3 regions of the Streptomyces sp. NPDC027672 genome follow, and region 3 is predicted to be linked to each of the others. Evidence: riboswitches for the same ligand, from Rfam matches in the RefSeq annotation. Region 3 holds a riboswitch; each other region holds the start of a gene.

Region 1 (6,090 bases), on a different contig from region 3:
TGCCACCAGTCCACCTTCGACCTCTCCGACGGTGCCCGAGTGATCTTCGGCCCCGCCGGCCACGCCCTGCCGCAGCTGCGCATCGGTGTGGACAGTGAGGGTTACCTCCAGGCGCTCGGCGACTTCGAGGAGCCCGTCGGTCCTGCTTTCTGGGAGCGCGGATGAGTACTGCAGACAACGCGACGCCCCGCTCTCGCGGGCAGGCGCCGGCCGGCGAGCGGTTCGCCGACTGGGCCGACGGCCGGCTGGGGATCTACTCCCTCGCCAAGGCCAACATGCGCAAGATCTTCCCCGACCACTGGTCGTTCATGCTCGGCGAAGTGTGCATGTACAGCTTCATCATCATCATCCTGACGGGTGTCTATCTGACGCTGTTCTTCCACCCGTCGATGAACGAGGTGCAGTACCACGGCACGTATGTCCCGCTCCAGGGACAGCTGATGTCGGAGGCGTTCAACTCGACCCTGCACATCTCCTTCGATGTGCGCGGTGGTCTGCTCGTCCGGCAGATCCACCACTGGGGTGCCGTGGTCTTCATCGCCGGCATGTTCGTGCACATGATGCGCGTGTTCTTCACCGGCGCGTTCCGCAAGCCGCGTGAGATCAACTGGCTGTTCGGCTTCCTGCTGCTCTTCCTGGGCATGTTCACCGGTTTCACCGGTTACTCGCTCCCGGACGACCTGCTCTCCGGCACCGGTGTCCGCTTCATGGAGGGCGCGATCCTGTCCGTGCCGATCATCGGCACGTACATCTCGTTCTTCCTCTTCGGCGGCGAGTTCCCGGGCGGCGACTTCGTGGCCCGCTTCTACTCGATCCACATCCTGCTGCTGCCGGGCATCATGCTGGGCCTGATGGTGGCCCACCTGATCCTGGTCTTCTACCACAAGCACACCCAGTTCGCGGGTCCCGGCAAGTCGAACAACAACGTCGTCGGCATGCCGCTGCTCCCGGTGTACATGGCGAAGGCCGGCGGCTTCTTCTTCCTGGTCTTCGGTGTCCTCGCGGCCCTCGCGGCGATCGCGCAGATCAACCCGATCTGGGCGATCGGCCCCTACCGTCCGGACCAGGTGTCCACCGGCGCCCAGCCGGACTGGTACATGGGCATGGCCGAGGGTCTGATCCGCGCCATGCCGGGCTGGGAGATCAACTTCTGGGGCCACACGCTGGTCCTGGGCGTGTTCATCCCGCTGCTGCTGTTCGGCGTGATCCTCATGGCGATCGCGGTCTACCCGTTCATCGAGTCGTGGGTCACCGGCGACAAGCGCGAGCACCACATCCTGGACCGCCCGCGCAACGCCCCGACCCGTACGGCGTTCGGTGTCGCCTGGCTGACCGTGTACTTCGTGATGCTGATCGGCGGCGGCAACGACATCTTCGCCACGCACTTCCACCTGTCGATCAACGCGGTCACCTGGTTCGTCCGGATCGCCTACTTCGTGGCCCCGGTCATCGCGTTCATCGTCACCAAGCGGATCTGCCTCGGCCTCCAGCGCCGCGACCGCGACAAGGTGCTGCACGGCCGCGAGACCGGCATCATCAAGCGGCTGCCGCACGGTGAGTTCATCGAGGTGCACGAGCCGCTCAGCCAGGAGCAGCTGCACACGCTCACCGCGCACGAGCAGTACACGCCGGCCGAGATCGGCCCGACGGTCGACGAGAACGGCGTCGAGCGCAAGGTGCCGGCCTCGCACAAGCTGCGGGTGAAGCTGTCCAACGCCTACTTCGGCGAGGACAACCAGATCCCGAAGCCGTCCGCCGAGGAGTACAAGGAGATCACGAGCGGCCACGGCCACCACTGATCCCCGCGTCGCCACGCCACGCCGAAGGGCCCCGTCCGCGAGCCGGACGGGGCCCTTCGCCATGCCGCCGGGCTGGATAGGGTGGGGGGCGACGGAGCAGGAATCTGTACGAGGAGCGGCTGATGAGCGCTGTGACCCCCGCTGGAGGCGACACCGCGGCGGGCCGCTCCTGGCCCGCCCTGCTGAACGGCCTGCTGGACGGCCGGGACCTGTCCGCGGACGACACCGCGTGGGCGATGGACCGGATCATGCGCGGGGAGGCGACCGACGCCCAGATCGCCGGGTTCGCGGTGGCGCTGCGGGCCAAGGGCCAGACGGTCCAGGAGATCACCGGCCTGGTCCGCACCATGTACGAGCACGCGAACGTGATCGAGGTGCCCGGCCGCACCGTCGACATCGTCGGCACCGGCGGCGACGGCGCCAAGACGGTGAACATCTCCACGATGTCCTCGCTCGTCGTGGCCGGTACCGGCGCGAAGGTCGTCAAGCACGGCAACCGCGCCGCGTCCTCGGCGTCCGGCTCCTCCGACGTGCTGGGACAGCTGGGGGTCAACCTCGACCTGTCGCCGCGCCGGGTGGCCGAGGTCGCCGACGAGGCCGGCATCACCTTCTGCTTCGCGGTGAAGTTCCACCCGGCGCTGCGCCATGTGGGCGCCGCCCGCGGGCAGTTGGGCATCCGGACGGTGTTCAACCTGCTCGGCCCGCTGACCAACCCGGCGCGGGTGCGGGCCCAGGCGGTCGGGGTGGCCGTCGCCCGCGAGGCGCCGATCGTCGCGGGCGTGCTCGCCGAACGCGGCAACTCCTCGCTGGTCTTCCGCGGGGACGACGGGCTGGACGAGCTGACGACGACGGCCACCTCCCGGGTCTGGGTGGTGCGGGACGGCAAGGTCCGCGAGGAGTCCTTCGACCCGCGCGACGCCGGCCTCCGCCTGGTCCCGGTGGAGGCCCTGCGCGGCGGCGACCCGGCGTACAACGCGCAGGTGGCCCGCCGGCTGCTGGACGGCGAGCACGGGGCCGTACGGGACGCCGTGCTCCTGAACGCGGCGGCGGCGCTGGTCGCCCTGGACCCGGCGGACGCGCCGCTCGCCGAGCAGCTCAGGGCGGGCATGGCGAGGGCCGCGGAGTCGATCGACTCCGGGGCGGCCCGGCGGGTGCTGGAGCGCTGGGTGGCCGCCAGCAACGCGTGAGGTGACCGGAAGTCGTCCCGCGATCCGGACACGGGGTTGCGGGACGACGATCATCTCGCGTACTTTTCTGCACCAGGTCATGAGTGACAGTCATGAGGCCCCGGCCGACTGTCCGGCAACCCTCCGTCCGTGGCGGGGTGCCCCGGGTGAAGACCAGGCCGTGGACAGCAAGGTCCACGGCAAGCGCGGATCCCTCGCACCACCAGGGATCCTGGTCGTCGAGGAGTCTTCCGTGAGCAAGCGAATGCGTTAGGGCCGCAGAGCCCCGCCTCCGCACACCCTTTTCTCTTCACCCCGCCGCGTTCCGCATTCCTTCACGGGAGTTCGCCATGTCTGTCTCCACCGCTGCCGCCGACCAGTCCGTTTGCACCCCTCTGCCCGTTCTGGGGGCAGATGTCTCCGTGCCGCTGGTCACCGGCGGCGAAGTCACCTACGCGGCCCTCGACTACGCGGCCAGCGCCCCGGCCCTCCAGCGCGTCTGGGACGACGTCGCCGCCTACGCCCCGTACTACGGCAGCGTCCACCGCGGGGCCGGCTACCTCTCCCAGCTCTCCACCGACCTGTTCGAGAACGCCCGTGCGGCGGTCGCCGAGTTCCTCGGCTGCCGGCCCGGTGACCAGGTCGTCTTCACCCGCTCCACCACCGACTCCCTCAACCTGCTGGCCCGGGTGGTCCCGGCCGGCTGCCGGGTCTTCGTCTTCGAGACCGAGCACCACGCCTCCCTGCTGCCCTGGCAGCACGCGGACGTCACCTACCTCGACGCCCCGCGCACCCCGCAGCAGGCCGTGGAGACCCTGGAGCGCGCCCTCGCCGAGCGCGACCCGCACGGCCCGGCCCTGGTCTGCGTGACCGGCGCCTCCAACGTCACCGGCGAGCTGTGGCCGGTGCGCGAACTGGCCGCCGCCGCGCACGCCCACGGCGCCCGGATCGTCCTGGATGCCGCCCAACTGGCCCCGCACCACCCGGTGTCCGTCGCGGACCTCGACGTGGACTGGATCGCCTTCTCCGGGCACAAGCTGTACGCGCCCTTCGGCTCCGGTGTCCTCGCCGGCCGCGCCGACTGGCTCCAGGAGGCCGAGCCGTACCTCGCGGGCGGCGGCGCCAGCCGCAAGGTCACCCGGCGCGAGGACGGCGGCGTGGCCGTGGAGTGGCACGAGACCGCGGCCCGGCACGAGGCCGGCTCCCCGAACGTCATCGGCGCCTACGCCATCGCCTCCGCCTGCAAGGCGCTCACCGAGGCCGGCTGGGACGCCCTGGTCGCCCGCGAGCGGCACCTGATCGCCAAGGTCCGCGCGGGCCTGGCCGAGGTCCCCGAGGTGCGCGTGCTGTCCCTGTTCGGCGACGACGCCCCGCGGGTCGGCGTCATCTCCTTCGTCGTCGAGGGCTGGAACAGCTCCCACTTCGCCGCCGCGCTCTCCGCCGAGTACGGCATCGGCGTCCGCGACGGCCTGTTCTGCGCCCACCCGCTGGTGCGCACCCTGCTCGGCAGCGACCCGCAGACCCAGGGCGAGTGCGGCGCCCCGGAGGCGGCCCCGGGCGAGAAGTCCCTCAACGCCATCCGCGTCAGCTTCGGCGCGGGCACCCCGGACGAGCACGTCGAGCGCTTCGTCACCGCGGTGCGGGAACTGGTCCGGGACGGCGCGAAGTGGCAGTACCGCACGGAGGAGGGCCGCTGCGTCCCGGCGGTCTGACGCCGGCCCGCCGCGCGACAGGCCGCGCCCCGGGGCCTGTCCGCCCGTTCCTGTCGCGCGACGGGAACGGCCGGGCGGGCCCTAGTTGTCCAGGCCGATCGCGAACGCGGCTTCCAGGTCGTGCTGGGAGTAGGTGCGGAACGCCACGTGCGTGTCCGTGCCCTCCACACCGGGGATCTTGCTGATGCGGCCGGGGATGACCTCGGCGAGGTCCTCGTGCTGCCGGACCCGGACCATGGCGATCAGGTCGTAGGTGCCGGTGACCGAGAAGACCTCGCTGACGCTGTCCAGCGCGGCGATCCGCTCCGCGATCTCGGGGATCCGGTCCACGCTGGTCTTGATCAGAACGATCGCGGTGATCACGGTTGTCTCTCTCCCTCGGTGACCGGAGCCGGTGCGGCCTTCACTCTAGTCCCACGGCCGTAGCGCACCCACGCGTAGCCGAAGCCGAGACCGAAGCCGACCAGGTGGGCGAGGTAGGCCACCCCCGGCCCGTCCGAGGCCCGCCCGGCCGCCAGCCACTGCAGGGCCGCCCAGCAGGGCAGCACGACCCAGGCCGGGAAGCGCAGCGGCAGGAAGAACAGGAACGGCAGGAGACTGGTCACGCGCGCCCGGGGGAACAGGTAGAGGAACGCTCCCAGCACCGCCGAGACCGCACCGGAGGCGCCGACCAGCGACTGCCCGGACGCGGCGTTCGCCGCCGCGTAGCCGAGGAGGGCGAGGTAGCCGCAGCCGGCGTAGAACAGCGTGAACTCCACCCGTCCCATCCTCTCCTCGGTCATCGCTCCGAAGACGAAGAGGAAGAGCATGTTGCCGAGCAGATGGACCCAGCTGCCGTGCACGAACAGCGCGGTGGCCGGGGTGAGCGCGCCCCGGGCCGGTCCGTCGAACAGCTCGGCCGGGACCACGCCCCAGCGCCGGAAGTACGCCCGCTGGACGGCCGGCAGCGCGTCCCCGGAGCCGTACCCGGGCACCAGCCCGGAGGCCGGGCCGAGCGCGAAGAGCAGGACGCACAGCGCGATGAGCCCGTACGTCACCGGCGCCGGCGTGCTCCGGACCGCTCTGAGGGCCCTGCCGGCGGCCGTGCTCCAGGTACTGATCATGACTACAGAGCATGACGTAACGGGACGCATGCCGACAGACCGCCTCGCCGCCGTGGACGGACGGGCGGCGAGTGACCGCCAGGCCGTAGGGTTACGAGCCACACGCGCCGGTCAGCGGCGCGGACCGACACGAGAAGGAGCGGACCAGCGCGATGACGGTTCCCCTGCCGACCGCCACGACCCGGTGGCGCTGTGCCCTGTGCGGCAACCTCACCCGGTTCGACGTGACCCGCTCGTCCAAGGTCGTCGAGTACATCCACCTCGATCTGGCCGGCGAGCCCACGGTGGAGGAGCGCGAGGTGGTCAGTGA
Region 2 (6,090 bases), on a different contig from region 3:
GGCTCGCCGCGCTGCTGACGCGGCCCCGCTCCGCGCTGATCGGCCTGGACTTCGACGGCACGCTGGCCCCCATCGTCGCCGACCCCGAGCAGGCCCGCGCCCACCCCGACGCCGTACCCGTGCTGGCCGCGCTCGCCCCGGAGGTCGCCTCCGTCGCCGTGATCACCGGCCGCCCGCCCGAGGTGGCGGTCCGCTACGGCGGGTTCGCCGACGTCCCCGGCCTGGAGCACCTCACCGTCCTCGGCCACTACGGCGCCGAACGCTGGGACGCGGCCACCGGCACCGTCACCGCCCCGCCCCCGCACCCCGGCGTCGCCGCCGCCCGCGCCGAACTGCCCGGCCTGCTGGAGGGCGCCGGCGCGGACGAGGGCATCCGGATCGAGGAGAAGGGCCGCGCCCTGGCGGTGCACACCCGCCGCGCCGCCGACCCGCAGGCCGCGTTCGAGTCCCTGCGCGGCCCGCTCACCGCTCTCGCCGCCCGGCACGGCCTGATCGTCGAACCCGGCCGGCTGGTCCTGGAGCTGCGCCCGCCGGGCATGGACAAGGGCGTGGCCCTGCTCGGCCACGTCCGCGCCACCGGCGCCGGCTGCGTCGTCTACGCCGGCGACGACCTCGGCGACCTGCCCGCCTTCGCCGCGGTCGAGGAACTCCGCAAGAACGGCACGCCCGGCCTGCTGGTCTGCAGCGGCAGCACGGAGGTCACCGAGCTGGCGGACCGAGCCGACCTGGTGGTCGACGGCCCGGAAGGAGTGGTGGCACTCCTCCGCGACCTCACCCGCCACCTCGACGCCTGACACCCACCTCGACGCCTGGCACCCACCTTCCGGGCGGTCGCTCAGTCCGGGCGGTTGGTCAGTTCTGCGAGCTGGTCCAGGAACCAGCGGGCGGGCGGGAGGGCGGTCGCGGCGGTGGCCAGGCGCTTGCTGCGGGCCGAGCGCTCCTCCGGCGGCAGGCTCAGTGCCGTGTGCAGGGCCTGCGCCGTGCCCGTGATGTCGTACGGGTTCACCGTGAACGCGTCCTCGCCCAGTTCCTCGTGCGCGCCGGCCTCCCGCGACAGCACCAGCGCGCAGCCGTGGTCCGAGACGACCGGGACCTCCTTGGCGACCAGGTTCATGCCGTCCCGGATGGGGTTCACCAGCGCCACGTCGGCCAGCCGGTACGCGGCCAGGGAGCGCGCGAAGTCGTCCTTCACGTGCAGCACCACCGGGGTCCAGCCGGGCGTGCCGTACCGTTCGTTGATCTCGTCCGCGAGCCGCTGCACCTCGGCGGTGTAGTCGCGGTACACGGCGAGGTCCTGCCGGGACGGGTAGGCGAACGCCACGTGGACGACCTTCTCCCGCCACTCGGGGTGGTCGTCGAGGAGCTGCCGGTACGCCAGCAGCCCGCGCACGATGTTCTTGGACAGCTCGGTGCGGTCCACCCGGACGACCGTCTTGCGGCCGGGGCCGATCTCCTCGCGCAGCGCCGCCATCCGCTCGGCCACGTCCTCGCGGTGCGCCCGCTCGCGCAGGAAGTCCGCGTCCGCGCCCAGCCCGTGCACCCCGATCCGGGTGCCGGACAGGCTGTCGGGCCCGAGCACCGCGTGACAGCAGGCCGTGAAGGCGTCCGCCCACCGCCGGGTGAGGAACGCCGCCCGGTCCGCGCCCAGGATGCCGTCGAGCAGCTCGGCCGCGATGTCGTCGGGCAGCAGCCGGAAGTAGTCCGGCGGGGCCCAGGGCGTGTGCGAGAAGTGGCCGATGCGCAGGTCCGGCCGGAGCCGGCGGAGCATGCGCGGGGCCAGGGCCAGGTGGTAGTCCTGGATCAGCACCGCCGCGCCCTCGCCCGCCTCCTCGGCCAGCGCCTCGGCGAAGGCCCGGTTGTACTCCCGGTACGCCGCCCACTGCCGCCGGAACTCCGCGTCGAACGCCGGTTCCAGGGGGGTCTGGTACAGCATGTGGTGGACGAACCAGAGGACCGAGTTGGCGATGCCGTTGTACGCGTCGGCGTGCACGGACGCGTCGATGTCGAGCATCCGCACCCGCTGCCCGCCGGTGTCCCCGGCCGGCAGCAGTCCGCCGTCCGCGCGCCGGACGGCCGCCCGGTCGCCGTCGCCGAGCGCGGCGCACACCCACACCGAGCCGGCGTCCGAGCCGATGGCGGACAGCCCCGAGACCAGTCCGCCGCCGCCCCTTCTGGCGTGCAGTGAGCCGTCCTCGTGTACCTGGTAGGACACCGGGCCGCGATTCGACGCGACCAGCACCCGGGCTTTCTCGGCAGGATCGTGCGTGGGAGCCATACGCCTCAACCTAGCCCGGCCCGTAAACCCTCAAACGTGCGATCCACCTGCGGAGCCGACCGTATACGGCCCGTTCACGCCACCTTCCGTTCGGCGTACTCGGCGATCTCCGCCATGGGCGGCCGCTCCTCGGTGTCCACCGAGTACGTGCGCGGCTCGAAACCGTCCTCGCCCCGCTCGAACTGGGTCAGCGCGGGCCGGATGAGATGGCCGCGGGCCAGCCGTAGCTGTGCGGTGCGGTAGATCGCGGCGGCCATCCGGCCGAGGGCCTGGCCGTCCTGGTGGCGGTGCTTGCGCACGCCCACGTCGACCTGGGCCAGCGCGTCCAGGCCGGCCAGGTGCAGCGCGTCCACCAGCATGCCCAGCTCCACGCCGTAGCCGACCGGGAACGGCAGTTGCTCCAGCAGGGAGCGGCGGGCCGCGTACTCGCCGCCCAGCGGCTGCACGAACCCGGCAAGCTGCGGCCAGTGCATGTTCAGCAGCGGCCGGGCCATCAGCTCGGTGACCCGGCCGCCCTGCCCCGCGGCACCGGCGAGCGGACGGTCGTACATCGCCTTGACCAGGTCCACGTCCGGATCGGTGAGCAGCGGTCCGACGATCCCCGAGACGAAGTCGGAGGAGAAGTCCCGCAGGTCGGCGTCGATGAAGCAGAGGATGTCCCCGCGGGTCACCAGCAGCGAGCGCCACAGCACCTCGCCCTTGCCGGGGACGGCGGGGAGGCGGGGCAGGATCTCGTCGCGGTGGACCACCCGGGCGCCCGCGCGCGCGGCGACCTCGAAGGTGCGGTCGGTGGAGCCGGAGTCGACGACCACGATCTCGTCGACGAGCGGCACCCGCTCCACGAGGTCGTGCCGGATGACGGTGACGATGTCGCCCACCGTCGCCTCCTCGTTGAGGGCGGGCAGGACGACGCTGATCGTCCGGCCCGTGCGCTGCTTGGCGGCCAGCACCTGGTGCAGCGGGCGGTCGGCCACGGACCAGGAGCGGGTGCTCAGCCAGCGCTCGACTTCTTCCAGCACGGTCGGCGGCTCCTCACTGTCACGACCACACGTCTCCGTGTGATGCATCTCGCGGTTCGGACGACTATCTCAACTGTCCTGGCCGTCGGTTACAGTCTTGAACAACGCCGGTGACCATCGCATGTCGGGGTCGGCGGGCGTTCACACAACCGCATACAGCTCATCCAGAGGGGCAGAGGGACACGGCCCGATGAAGCCCCGGCAACCCTCCAGCCGGTACTCGTCTTCCACGCGAGGCTCCCGGCTAGGGAAGGTGCCAAATCCGTCTCGCGACGAGATGCGTCGTGAGGAAGATGAGGAGAAAGGGCCTCGCCTCACATGGCTGTGCAGACAGTTGCCACCACCAGCGAATCCGCCGTCGACCTCGGCCCCGCCGCCGCCCTGAGCTGTCGCGAGTGCGGCCACCGGGTGCCGCTCGGACCGGTCTTCGCCTGCCAGGAGTGCTTCGGCCCGCTGGAGATCGCCTACGACTTCTCCGCCTACGACACCGAGGAACTGCGGCGCCGCATCGAGGCCGGCCCCGCCAGCATCTGGCGGTACGCGCCGCTGCTGCCGGTCCCGGCGGACGTGGCCGGCAAGCCCAACCTCAACCCGGGCTGGACCCGGCTGGTCAAGGCCGACAACCTGGCCCGCGAACTGGGCGTGACCGGCGGCCTGTACATCAAGGACGACTCCGGCAACCCGACCCACTCCTTCAAGGACCGGGTCGTCGCCCAGGCCCTGGAGGCCGCCCGCGCCTTCGGCTTCACCACGCTCTCCTGCTCCTCCACCGGCAACCTGGCCGGTGCCGTCGGCGCCGCCGCCGCCCGGGCCGGCCTGCGCTCCTGTGTGTTCATCCCGCACGACCTGGAGCAGGCCAAGATCGTCATGGCCGCGGTCTACGGCGGTGACCTCGTCGGCATCGAGGGCAACTACGACGACGTCAACCGCTTCTGTTCCGAGCTGATCGGCGACCCGGCCGGCGAGGGCTGGGGCTTCGTCAACGTCAACCTGCGGCCGTACTACGCGGAGGGCTCCAAGACCCTGGCGTACGAGATCTGCGAGCAGCTCGGCTGGCGGCTGCCCGACCAGCTCGTGATCCCGATCGCCTCCGGCTCCCAGCTGACGAAGGTCGACAAGGGGCTCCAGGAGCTGATCAGGCTGGGCCTGGTCGAGGACCGGCCGTACAAGATCTTCGGCGCCCAGGCCGCGGGCTGCTCGCCGGTGTCCACCGCCTTCAAGGCCGGCCACGACGTGGTCCGCCCGCAGAAGCCGGACACCATCGCCAAGTCCCTGGCGATCGGCAACCCGGCCGACGGGCCGTACGTCCTGGACATCGCGCGCCGCACCGGCGGTGCCGTGGAGGACGTGACGGACGAGCAGGTCGTGGACGCGATCAGGCTGCTCGCCCGCACCGAGGGGATCTTCGCGGAGACGGCGGGCGGGGTCACCGTCGGCGTCGCCCGCAAGCTGCTCGAGGACGGCGTGCTGGACCCGGCGAAGACCACGGTCGTCCTGAACACCGGCGACGGCCTGAAGACCCTGGACGCGGTGGCCGGCACCGGCCTGACCGCCACCATCCGCCCGACCCTGGACTCCTTCCGAGAGGCTGGCCTCGCATGAGCGTGACCGTTCGCATCCCCACCATCCTGCGCACCTACACCGGCGGCCGGGCCGAGGTCGCCGCCGAGGGCGGGACGCTCGGCGAGGTCATCGCCGACCTGGAGAAGAACCACACCGGGATCGCCGCCCGGGTCCTGGACGACCAGGGCAAGCTGCGCCGGTTCGTCAACGTGTACGTCAACGACGACGACGTGCGGTTCGAGCAGGGCCTGGACACGGCGACCCCCGACGGCGCCGGCGTCTCGATCATCCCGGCGGTCGCCGGCGGCTGATCGTCGCCCCCGGTCACCGCGGTAACCGAGCGTTCATCGGATTGCCCCCTCCGTAAGAGAAACGGAGGGGGCAATTCTGTGTGATTGAGCGCGGTAGAGTTGGGGAACACGGTCGCGGCCGTCGCGCCGCGGGCCCTGGATTCATGCCGCCTGCCCGACAAGAAGTAGCCAAAGTGTGCAGGTTCTTTGCGGCTTTTGTGGCTTTCATGGGGCCCGACTTGCCCTGAAGTCAGGTGAATTCTCGCCACATTCCGGACCCCTCGCGTCCAGATTTCTCGTCCGATTGACCTGTTGCAGACGGCAGTTGGACAGATACATTCAGCCGCGGTCGACGCGTTCCGGCGCACGCCCCCAGACCGGTTGGGGGGTGAGGTCTGACCCGGGTCCGCGAAGTGTGGATCTGTGCAAGGGCCAGTAATAGGGGAGTTAGGCATGGCTCAGGGCACCGTCAAGTGGTTCAACGCGGAGAAGGGGTACGGCTTCATCGCGGTCGACGGTGGTGCGGACGTATTCGTCCACTACAGCGCGATCCAGATGGACGGCTACCGCACCCTGGAAGAGGGTCAGCGGGTCGAGTTCGAGATCTCGCAGGGCCAGAAGGGTCCGCAGGCCGATATGGTTCGCGTCACCGCCTGAACATTTCTCGCGTGAAGGGCCCGCACCTCGCAGAGGGTGCGGGCCCTTCGCCATGCCTGGGCTTGGTGTGCCCTTCGCCCTGCCCGGCCTCCGGTTGCGACCTCCGGTCTCCGGCGTCCGCACGGCGGCCGGCGGCGCCCCGTACCGCTCCCGGCGCCCGGCCTCCGCCCGTCACCCGACCGCCGTCTCTTGGGGCCCGCTTCGCGAGCGCGTCTTGCACTCGGGCATGCCGAGTGCTAATCATTGCGTTAGCACTCTGAAGGTGAGAGTGACAGCGAAGGACCGG
Region 3 (6,090 bases):
CGGCCCGTTCCCCGCTGGGTGCGGATCGCGTCGCCCGGGGCCACCGGCACCAGGCAAGCCCGTTGATCGGGGCTGCCGTTGACGGTCACCAGGCAGTCGAAGCACACCCCGATCCCGCAGAACACCCCGCGCGGCCGGCCGCCGCCCCGGGTCTCGCGCCAGGCCGTCACGCCCGCCGCCCACAGCACCGCCGCGACCGTCTGGCCCGCCCGCGCCCGCAGGGGCCGGCCGTCGAAGGTGACGGTACAGACCGCGCCCGGCCCTGCTCCCTGGCGTTCACCGTTCGTCTCCCGCATCGGCCTCTCCCGCGTCGGCGTCCCGGGCACCGGTGCCGGGTCCAGGGCCGCCGCGTCCCCGGCCGCCCTGCCCTTCGGTGCCGTGTCCTTCGATGGCGTGTTCTTCGGTGCCGTGTCCTTCGGTGTCGAACCGCTCCGGCCGGAACGGAGCGAGGTCCAGTTCCGGCGCCGTTCCGGTGAGCGCCTGCGCGATCAGCCGCCCGGTGCCGGTGGCGAGTCCGATGCCGGCGCCCTCGTGCCCGCAGGCGTGGAACAGCCCGGGCACCCGCGGGTCGGGGCCGATCGCCGGCAGGTGGTCGGGCAGATACGGCCGGAAGCCCGCGTACGCGCGCAGCGCGCGGACCCGCTCCAGGAACGGGAACAGCCCGACCGCGCCGGCGGCCAGCGCCCGCACCGCGCGCAGCGACAGGGTGCGGTCGAAGCCCACCCGCTCCCGGGTGGCGCCGATCAGCACCGGTCCGGCGGCGGTGCCCTCCACCACCGGCGAGGCGCGCAGCCCGGCCGAGCCGTCGGCCACGTCCGTCACATAGCCGGCGGCGTACACCTTGTGCCGGATCACGTGCGGCAGCGGCTCGGTGACCAGGACGAAACCGCGCCGCGGGAGCACCGGAAGCCGCACGCCGGCCAGCGCCGCGAGGTCGCCGCCCCAGGTGCCGGCCGCGTTCACCACCGCCGGCGCGTGGAGGTCGCCCCGGTCGGTGCGCACGCCGTACACCGCGCCGCCGGCCGTGCGCAGCACCCCCGTCACGGTGTGCCCCGGATGCAGCCGGGCCCCGCAGGCGCGGAGCAGGTGGGCGGCGGCGAGCGCGGGCATCACCTGGGCGTCCTGCGGATAGTGGACACCGCCGGCCAGGCCGGGAGCCAGCCGCGGTTCCAGCTCCGCGAGCCGGCCGCCGTCCACCGGTACGGCCGTGACGCCGGCCGCCCGCTGGCCCGCGGCGAAGTCCCGCAGCGCGGCCAGGCCGGCCGGTGCCCGGGCGACCACGAGACCGCCCTTGGGTTCGTACTCGACCTTCGGGCCCAGCTCCTCGGCCAGAGCGGCCCACAGCCGGACGGACAGCAGGGCCAGCCGCAGCTCCGGGCCCGGTGCCTTGTCCGAGACGAGCACATTGCCCTCGCCCGCTCCGGTGGTGCCGCCGGCCACCGCGCCCCGGTCCACCACCCGTACCTCCAGGCCGGCCCGGGCGGCGTACAGCGCGCAGGCCGCGCCCGCCATCCCGGCTCCGACGACCACGACATCGCAGGTCAGTCGCTTCGCCACGGCAGTACTATGTCACATGTTTCTCACTCTGAGGAGACCCCCGATTCCCAGGCGCGGACGCCCCCTTGACGCCGCAGGCGGCCCGATCGACACTCCAGGAAGGGAATCCTAGTGAACAGGTAGGGAATCATGACGCGCCTCGCGACGGGCACCGGCCGCACGGACCGGACCCCGCCCCGCGCGCTCCTGCTCACCTCCCGCCGTCATATCGACCTCCAGCGCGTCTGCAGCGCCATCGGCCGCCACCGCTGATCCGGGCCCCGTTCCGCCGGACCCGGTCCGCCCCGCACACCGCCGCCGCACGCGCCCGCGCCGGAGCACCCGTCCGCACACCCATCACCCGGGGAGACGCATGTCCATCACTCCGCTCGCCGCCGTCCAGCCCGCCCTCCGCCCCGCCCCGCTCTTCCGGGGCCGCATCGGCGTGGACGCGCGCAGTGGCCACTACGCCGTGCCGCACCGCTACCGGCTCCACCTGTCGACCGCCTGCCCCGACGGGCTGCGCCTCGCCGTCGGCCACACCCTCCTCGGCCTGGACACCAGCTGTCCGGTCACCTTCCTGCCCGCCGTCCCGGACTGTCCCGGCGGCGGCCACGCGGCGCTGCGCCCGCTGTACGAGGCCAGCGCCCACCACTACACCGGCCCGGCGCTCGGCCCGGTCCTCAGCGACGACTGGTCCGGGCGCATCGTCAGCACCCACACCCCCGACATCCTGCGCGACCTGGACCGGTTCCGGCCGGACGACGACGCCCGCCTCTACCCGGCCGGCCTGGAGTCCGTGCTCGACGCGGTCGAGCGGATGTGCGCCGAGGGCGTCGAGGAGGCCGCGCAGCGCGCCGGCCGGGCCGGCGCCCACCCGGAGGAGCGGGCCGCCGCGCTCGACGTGCTGCTGGACACCCTGGGCCGGCTGGAGCGGCGGCTGCACGGGGAGGAGTACCTGGCCGGCGACCGGCTCACCGCCGCCGACATCGAGCTGTGGGTCGCCCTGCTGCGGCTCGACACCGTCCACCGCTGCCACCTCGACGCCTCCGCCGTGCACCGCGTCGCCGGCCACCGCGCGCTGTGGGCCTACGCCCGCCGCCTGACCGCCCACCCGGCCTTCGGCCGCCATCTCGACCTCGACGGCATCGCCCGCCGCCATCACGGCCACTGCCAGGGCCTGGAGGCCGCCGGCGCCGCCGTCCAGATCCTGGACTGGGCGAGCCACGCCGGACAGCCTTCGCAGGCCCGCCGCAGGTGACAGCGGTCGGCCACCGTCCACAAGGCGGACGGGCGTTGACATTCGAACGGTCAACTGCCTTACTTACGCCTCAGAACGGTCATGAGCGTCAGCGCCAAGCCCTGGCTCGCTGACCGGCAACCCTCGCACCGCGGTGGGGTGCCCCAGGTGACGACCGGACCGGATGACGTTTTCGGTAAGCGCGAGGCCCCGCCGGGCCGGAACAGTGACAGGTGACGCCATGGACGCAGCTCCCAGGACGGCCGTAAGCCGCCCTCAGGGCTGCGTGCCGTCGTACGCCGGCCTGCTCGTCGCCGACCGTGCCGTCGATCTGCTCCGCGTGAACAGCGCACTGTGTACCGCACCGGGCTCTGCCCGCCGCCAGGGCTGAGGACTCCTCCCCGCCCTCGCGTCCCCGCCGCGCACCCGCCGCCCGGTGTGCCGTCGTCCGCCCAGCCCCCGGTTCCGCGCCAGCCCCGTGCGCCGCCTCGTGCCCCCGTGCCGTCGTGGCCCGCCCGCCCGGCCGCGGCCCGGGGTGTCCGACTCCGGAGCCCCTCATGAGTGAACCTCCAGGCGCCGTCTCCCTCGCCGAGGCGCCGATACCCGCCGACACACCGTCAAGAGCACTGAAGGCGCAGCGAGTTCAGCCGCTGCGCCGGCCCGGCCGGTGGATCGTCACCGCCGCCGTGCTCGTGCTCGTCGCGCAGATCCTGCACGGACTGGTCACGAACCCCTTCTACCAGTGGGACCGCTTCCGCTACTGGTTCCTGCGCCCGACCGTCCTCGACGGACTCCTCGTCACCCTCGAAGCCGCCGCGCTCAGCGCCGTCCTCGGGCTCCTCGGCGGCGTCCTGCTCGCCCTCGCCCGGCTCTCCGGAAGCCCGGTGCTGCGCGCGGTCAGCTGGACGTACACCTGGCTGTTCCGCTCCGTGCCGCTGATCGTGGTGCTGATCTTCCTGTACAACTTCAGCGCCCTGTACAAGACCTTGAGCCTCGGCGTGCCGTTCGGCCCGGCCTTCGTCACCTTCGACGAGTCCCGGCTGGCCACCGACCTGACGATCGCCGTGGTCGGCCTCAGCCTCAACGAGGCGGCGTACGCGGCCGAGGTGGTCCGCGCCGGCATCCTCTCCGTCGACCAGGGACAGCACGAGGCGGCCGCCGCACTCGGCCTGCCCCGCGGCTACCGGTTCCGCAGAATCGTCCTCCCGCAGGCCCTCAGGTCCATCACCCCGAACTACGTCAACCAGCTGATCGGCCTGATCAAGGGCACGTCCCTGGTGTTCTACGTGTCCCTGCTCGACCTGTTCGGCACGGTGCAGTCGATGGGCAGCACCTACCCCGGAGACGTGGTGCCGCTGCTGCTGGTCGCCACCGTCTGGTACCTGATCCTGACCAGCGCCGTGTCCGTCGTCCAGTTCTACGTCGAGCGGTACTACGCCCGGGGCGCCACCCGCACCCTGCCGCCGACCCCGCTGCAGAAGGTCCGCGCCCGGCTGACGGACCTGCGGGCCCGGCTGCGCAGGGAGGCCGCCGTATGACCACCGCACACACCCCGGCGAAGACCGCGCCCGCCGCGCCCGCCGCGCTCGAAGTGCACGACGTCCACAAGTGGTACGGCGCCCACCGCGTCCTCGACGGCATCGACCTGACCGTCCGCCCCGGCGAGGTCACGGTGATCCTCGGGCCCTCCGGTTCCGGCAAGTCGACCCTGCTCCGGGTGATCAACCACCTGGAGAAGCCCGAGATCGGGCACGTCAGCGTGGGCGGCGAACTGATCGGCGTGAAGCGGCACGGCAACCGGCTGAAGGAACTCGGCGAGCGCGCCATCCTCGCCCAGCGCGGCCGCATCGGCTTCGTCTTCCAGAACTTCAACCTCTTCCCGCACCTGACCGTCCTGGACAACATCGCCGCCGCGCCCGTCGCCACCGGCGGACTGAGCAGGCCGGCGGCCCGGGAACTCGCCCGCGAACTGCTCGTCCGCGTCGGCCTCGGCGACAAGTGCGACGCCTATCCACGGCAGTTGTCCGGCGGACAGCAGCAGCGGGTCGCCATCGCCCGCGCCCTCGCGCTGCGGCCCGGGATCATCCTCTTCGACGAACCGACCTCGGCGCTCGACCCCGAACTCGTCGGCGAGGTGCTGGCCGTCATCAAGGACCTCGCGAGCGGCGGCACCACCCTCGTCATCGTCACCCACGAGATCGGCTTCGCCCGCGAGGTCGCCGACCGCGTCGTCTTCATCGACGCCGGCCGGATCGTGGAACAGGGCCCGCCCGCCGAGGTGCTGGACAACCCCCGGCACGAACGCACCCGCGACTTCCTCGCAAAGGTCCTCTGACCGCCCGACCGCCCCGGCGGCCTCCCCGGCTCCTCCCTCCGACCGACCACCCGCGGGCCTCCCGCACCTCACGACGACAAGGACAGCCATGCCCAGCCAGTTCTCCCGACGCAGCCTGATCCGCGGCCTCACCGCGACGACCGCGACCGCCCTGCTCGCCGGCGGACTCGCCGCCTGCGGAGGAGACAGCGACGCCGCCACCACCACCGGTGCCGCCGGCACGGTGACCGTGGGACGGCTGTCCAACGGAGCCGCGAAGGAGACCGCGCTGAAGGTCTCCGAAGTGAAGTCCATCAGCGCCGAGCTGCCCGCCTCCGTCCGCAAGAGCGGCAAGCTGGTCATCGGCGTCGGCGCGCTGCCCTCCGGGTCGGCCCCGCTGGGCTTCGTGGGCAGCGACCAGAAGACCCTCACCGGCGCCGAACCCGACCTCGGCCGGCTGGTCGCCGCGGTGCTCGGACTGGAGCCCGAGGTGCGCAACTCCACCTGGGAGAACCTGTTCGTCGGCATCGACAGCGGCAAGGTCGACGCGGCCTTCACCAACGTCACCGTCACCGAGGAGCGCAAGAAGAAGTACGAGTTCGCCTCCTACCGCAAGGACAACCTGGCCTTCGAGGTGCTGAAGAAGAGCACCTGGAACTTCGACGGCGACTACCGCAAGCTGGCCGGCAAGACCGTCACCGTGGGCGCCGGCACCAACCAGGAGAAGATCCTGCTGGAGTGGAAGGCCAGACTGGCCAAGGAGGGCAAGACGCTCACGGTCAAGTACTACCCGGACCAGAACAGCATCAACCTGGCGCTGCGCAGCGGGAAGGTCGACGCCTTCTTCGGCCCCAACCCCGCCGTCGCCTACCGCGCCCGGCTGACCGCGAGTTCACCCGACGCCACCCGCAGCGCGGGCACCTTCTCCGGCGCGGGCGAGACCGTCCAGGGTCTGATCGCCGCCACCGCCAAGAAGGGCAGCGGCCTGGCCAAGCCGCTC

Evidence for each region. Region 3 has a riboswitch for S-adenosylmethionine ahead of ACZ4SV_RS07160 (amino acid ABC transporter permease). Riboswitches for the same ligand answer to the same signal wherever they lie in the genome.
Region 1: linked by a shared signal. The riboswitch ahead of ACZ4SV_RS18945 (aminotransferase class V-fold PLP-dependent enzyme) and the one ahead of ACZ4SV_RS07160 (amino acid ABC transporter permease) in region 3 are both predicted to bind S-adenosylmethionine.
Region 2: linked by a shared signal. The riboswitch ahead of thrC (threonine synthase) and the one ahead of ACZ4SV_RS07160 (amino acid ABC transporter permease) in region 3 are both predicted to bind S-adenosylmethionine.

The regions. Positions count from the first base shown of each region.
Region 1 is NZ_JBVHSO010000007.1:198,572-204,661, forward strand. It holds gene qcrA (cytochrome bc1 complex Rieske iron-sulfur subunit) at 1-165, shown strand, start outside; gene qcrB (cytochrome bc1 complex cytochrome b subunit) at 162-1,799, shown strand; gene trpD (anthranilate phosphoribosyltransferase) at 1,922-2,986, shown strand; SAM riboswitch class IV at 3,062-3,178, shown strand; gene ACZ4SV_RS18945 (aminotransferase class V-fold PLP-dependent enzyme) at 3,316-4,677, shown strand; gene ACZ4SV_RS18950 (Lrp/AsnC family transcriptional regulator) at 4,759-5,040, opposite strand; gene ACZ4SV_RS18955 (rhomboid family intramembrane serine protease) at 5,037-5,780, opposite strand; gene ACZ4SV_RS18960 (hypothetical protein) at 5,933-6,090, shown strand, end outside.
Region 2 is NZ_JBVHSO010000010.1:214,873-220,962, reverse strand. It holds gene otsB (trehalose-phosphatase) at 1-794, shown strand, start outside; gene ACZ4SV_RS24700 (alpha,alpha-trehalose-phosphate synthase (UDP-forming)) at 836-2,239, opposite strand; gene ACZ4SV_RS24695 (glucosyl-3-phosphoglycerate synthase) at 2,350-3,294, opposite strand; SAM riboswitch class I at 3,452-3,594, shown strand; gene thrC (threonine synthase) at 3,613-4,896, shown strand; gene ACZ4SV_RS24685 (MoaD/ThiS family protein) at 4,893-5,168, shown strand; gene ACZ4SV_RS24680 (cold-shock protein) at 5,601-5,804, shown strand.
Region 3 is NZ_JBVHSO010000002.1:640,437-646,526, reverse strand. It holds gene ACZ4SV_RS07180 ((2Fe-2S)-binding protein) at 1-296, opposite strand, end outside; gene ACZ4SV_RS07175 (NAD(P)/FAD-dependent oxidoreductase) at 277-1,557, opposite strand; gene ACZ4SV_RS07170 (putative leader peptide) at 1,687-1,809, shown strand; gene ACZ4SV_RS07165 (glutathione S-transferase C-terminal domain-containing protein) at 1,910-2,797, shown strand; SAM riboswitch class IV at 2,875-2,985, shown strand; gene ACZ4SV_RS07160 (amino acid ABC transporter permease) at 3,334-4,314, shown strand; gene ACZ4SV_RS07155 (amino acid ABC transporter ATP-binding protein) at 4,311-5,111, shown strand; gene ACZ4SV_RS07150 (transporter substrate-binding domain-containing protein) at 5,200-6,090, shown strand, end outside.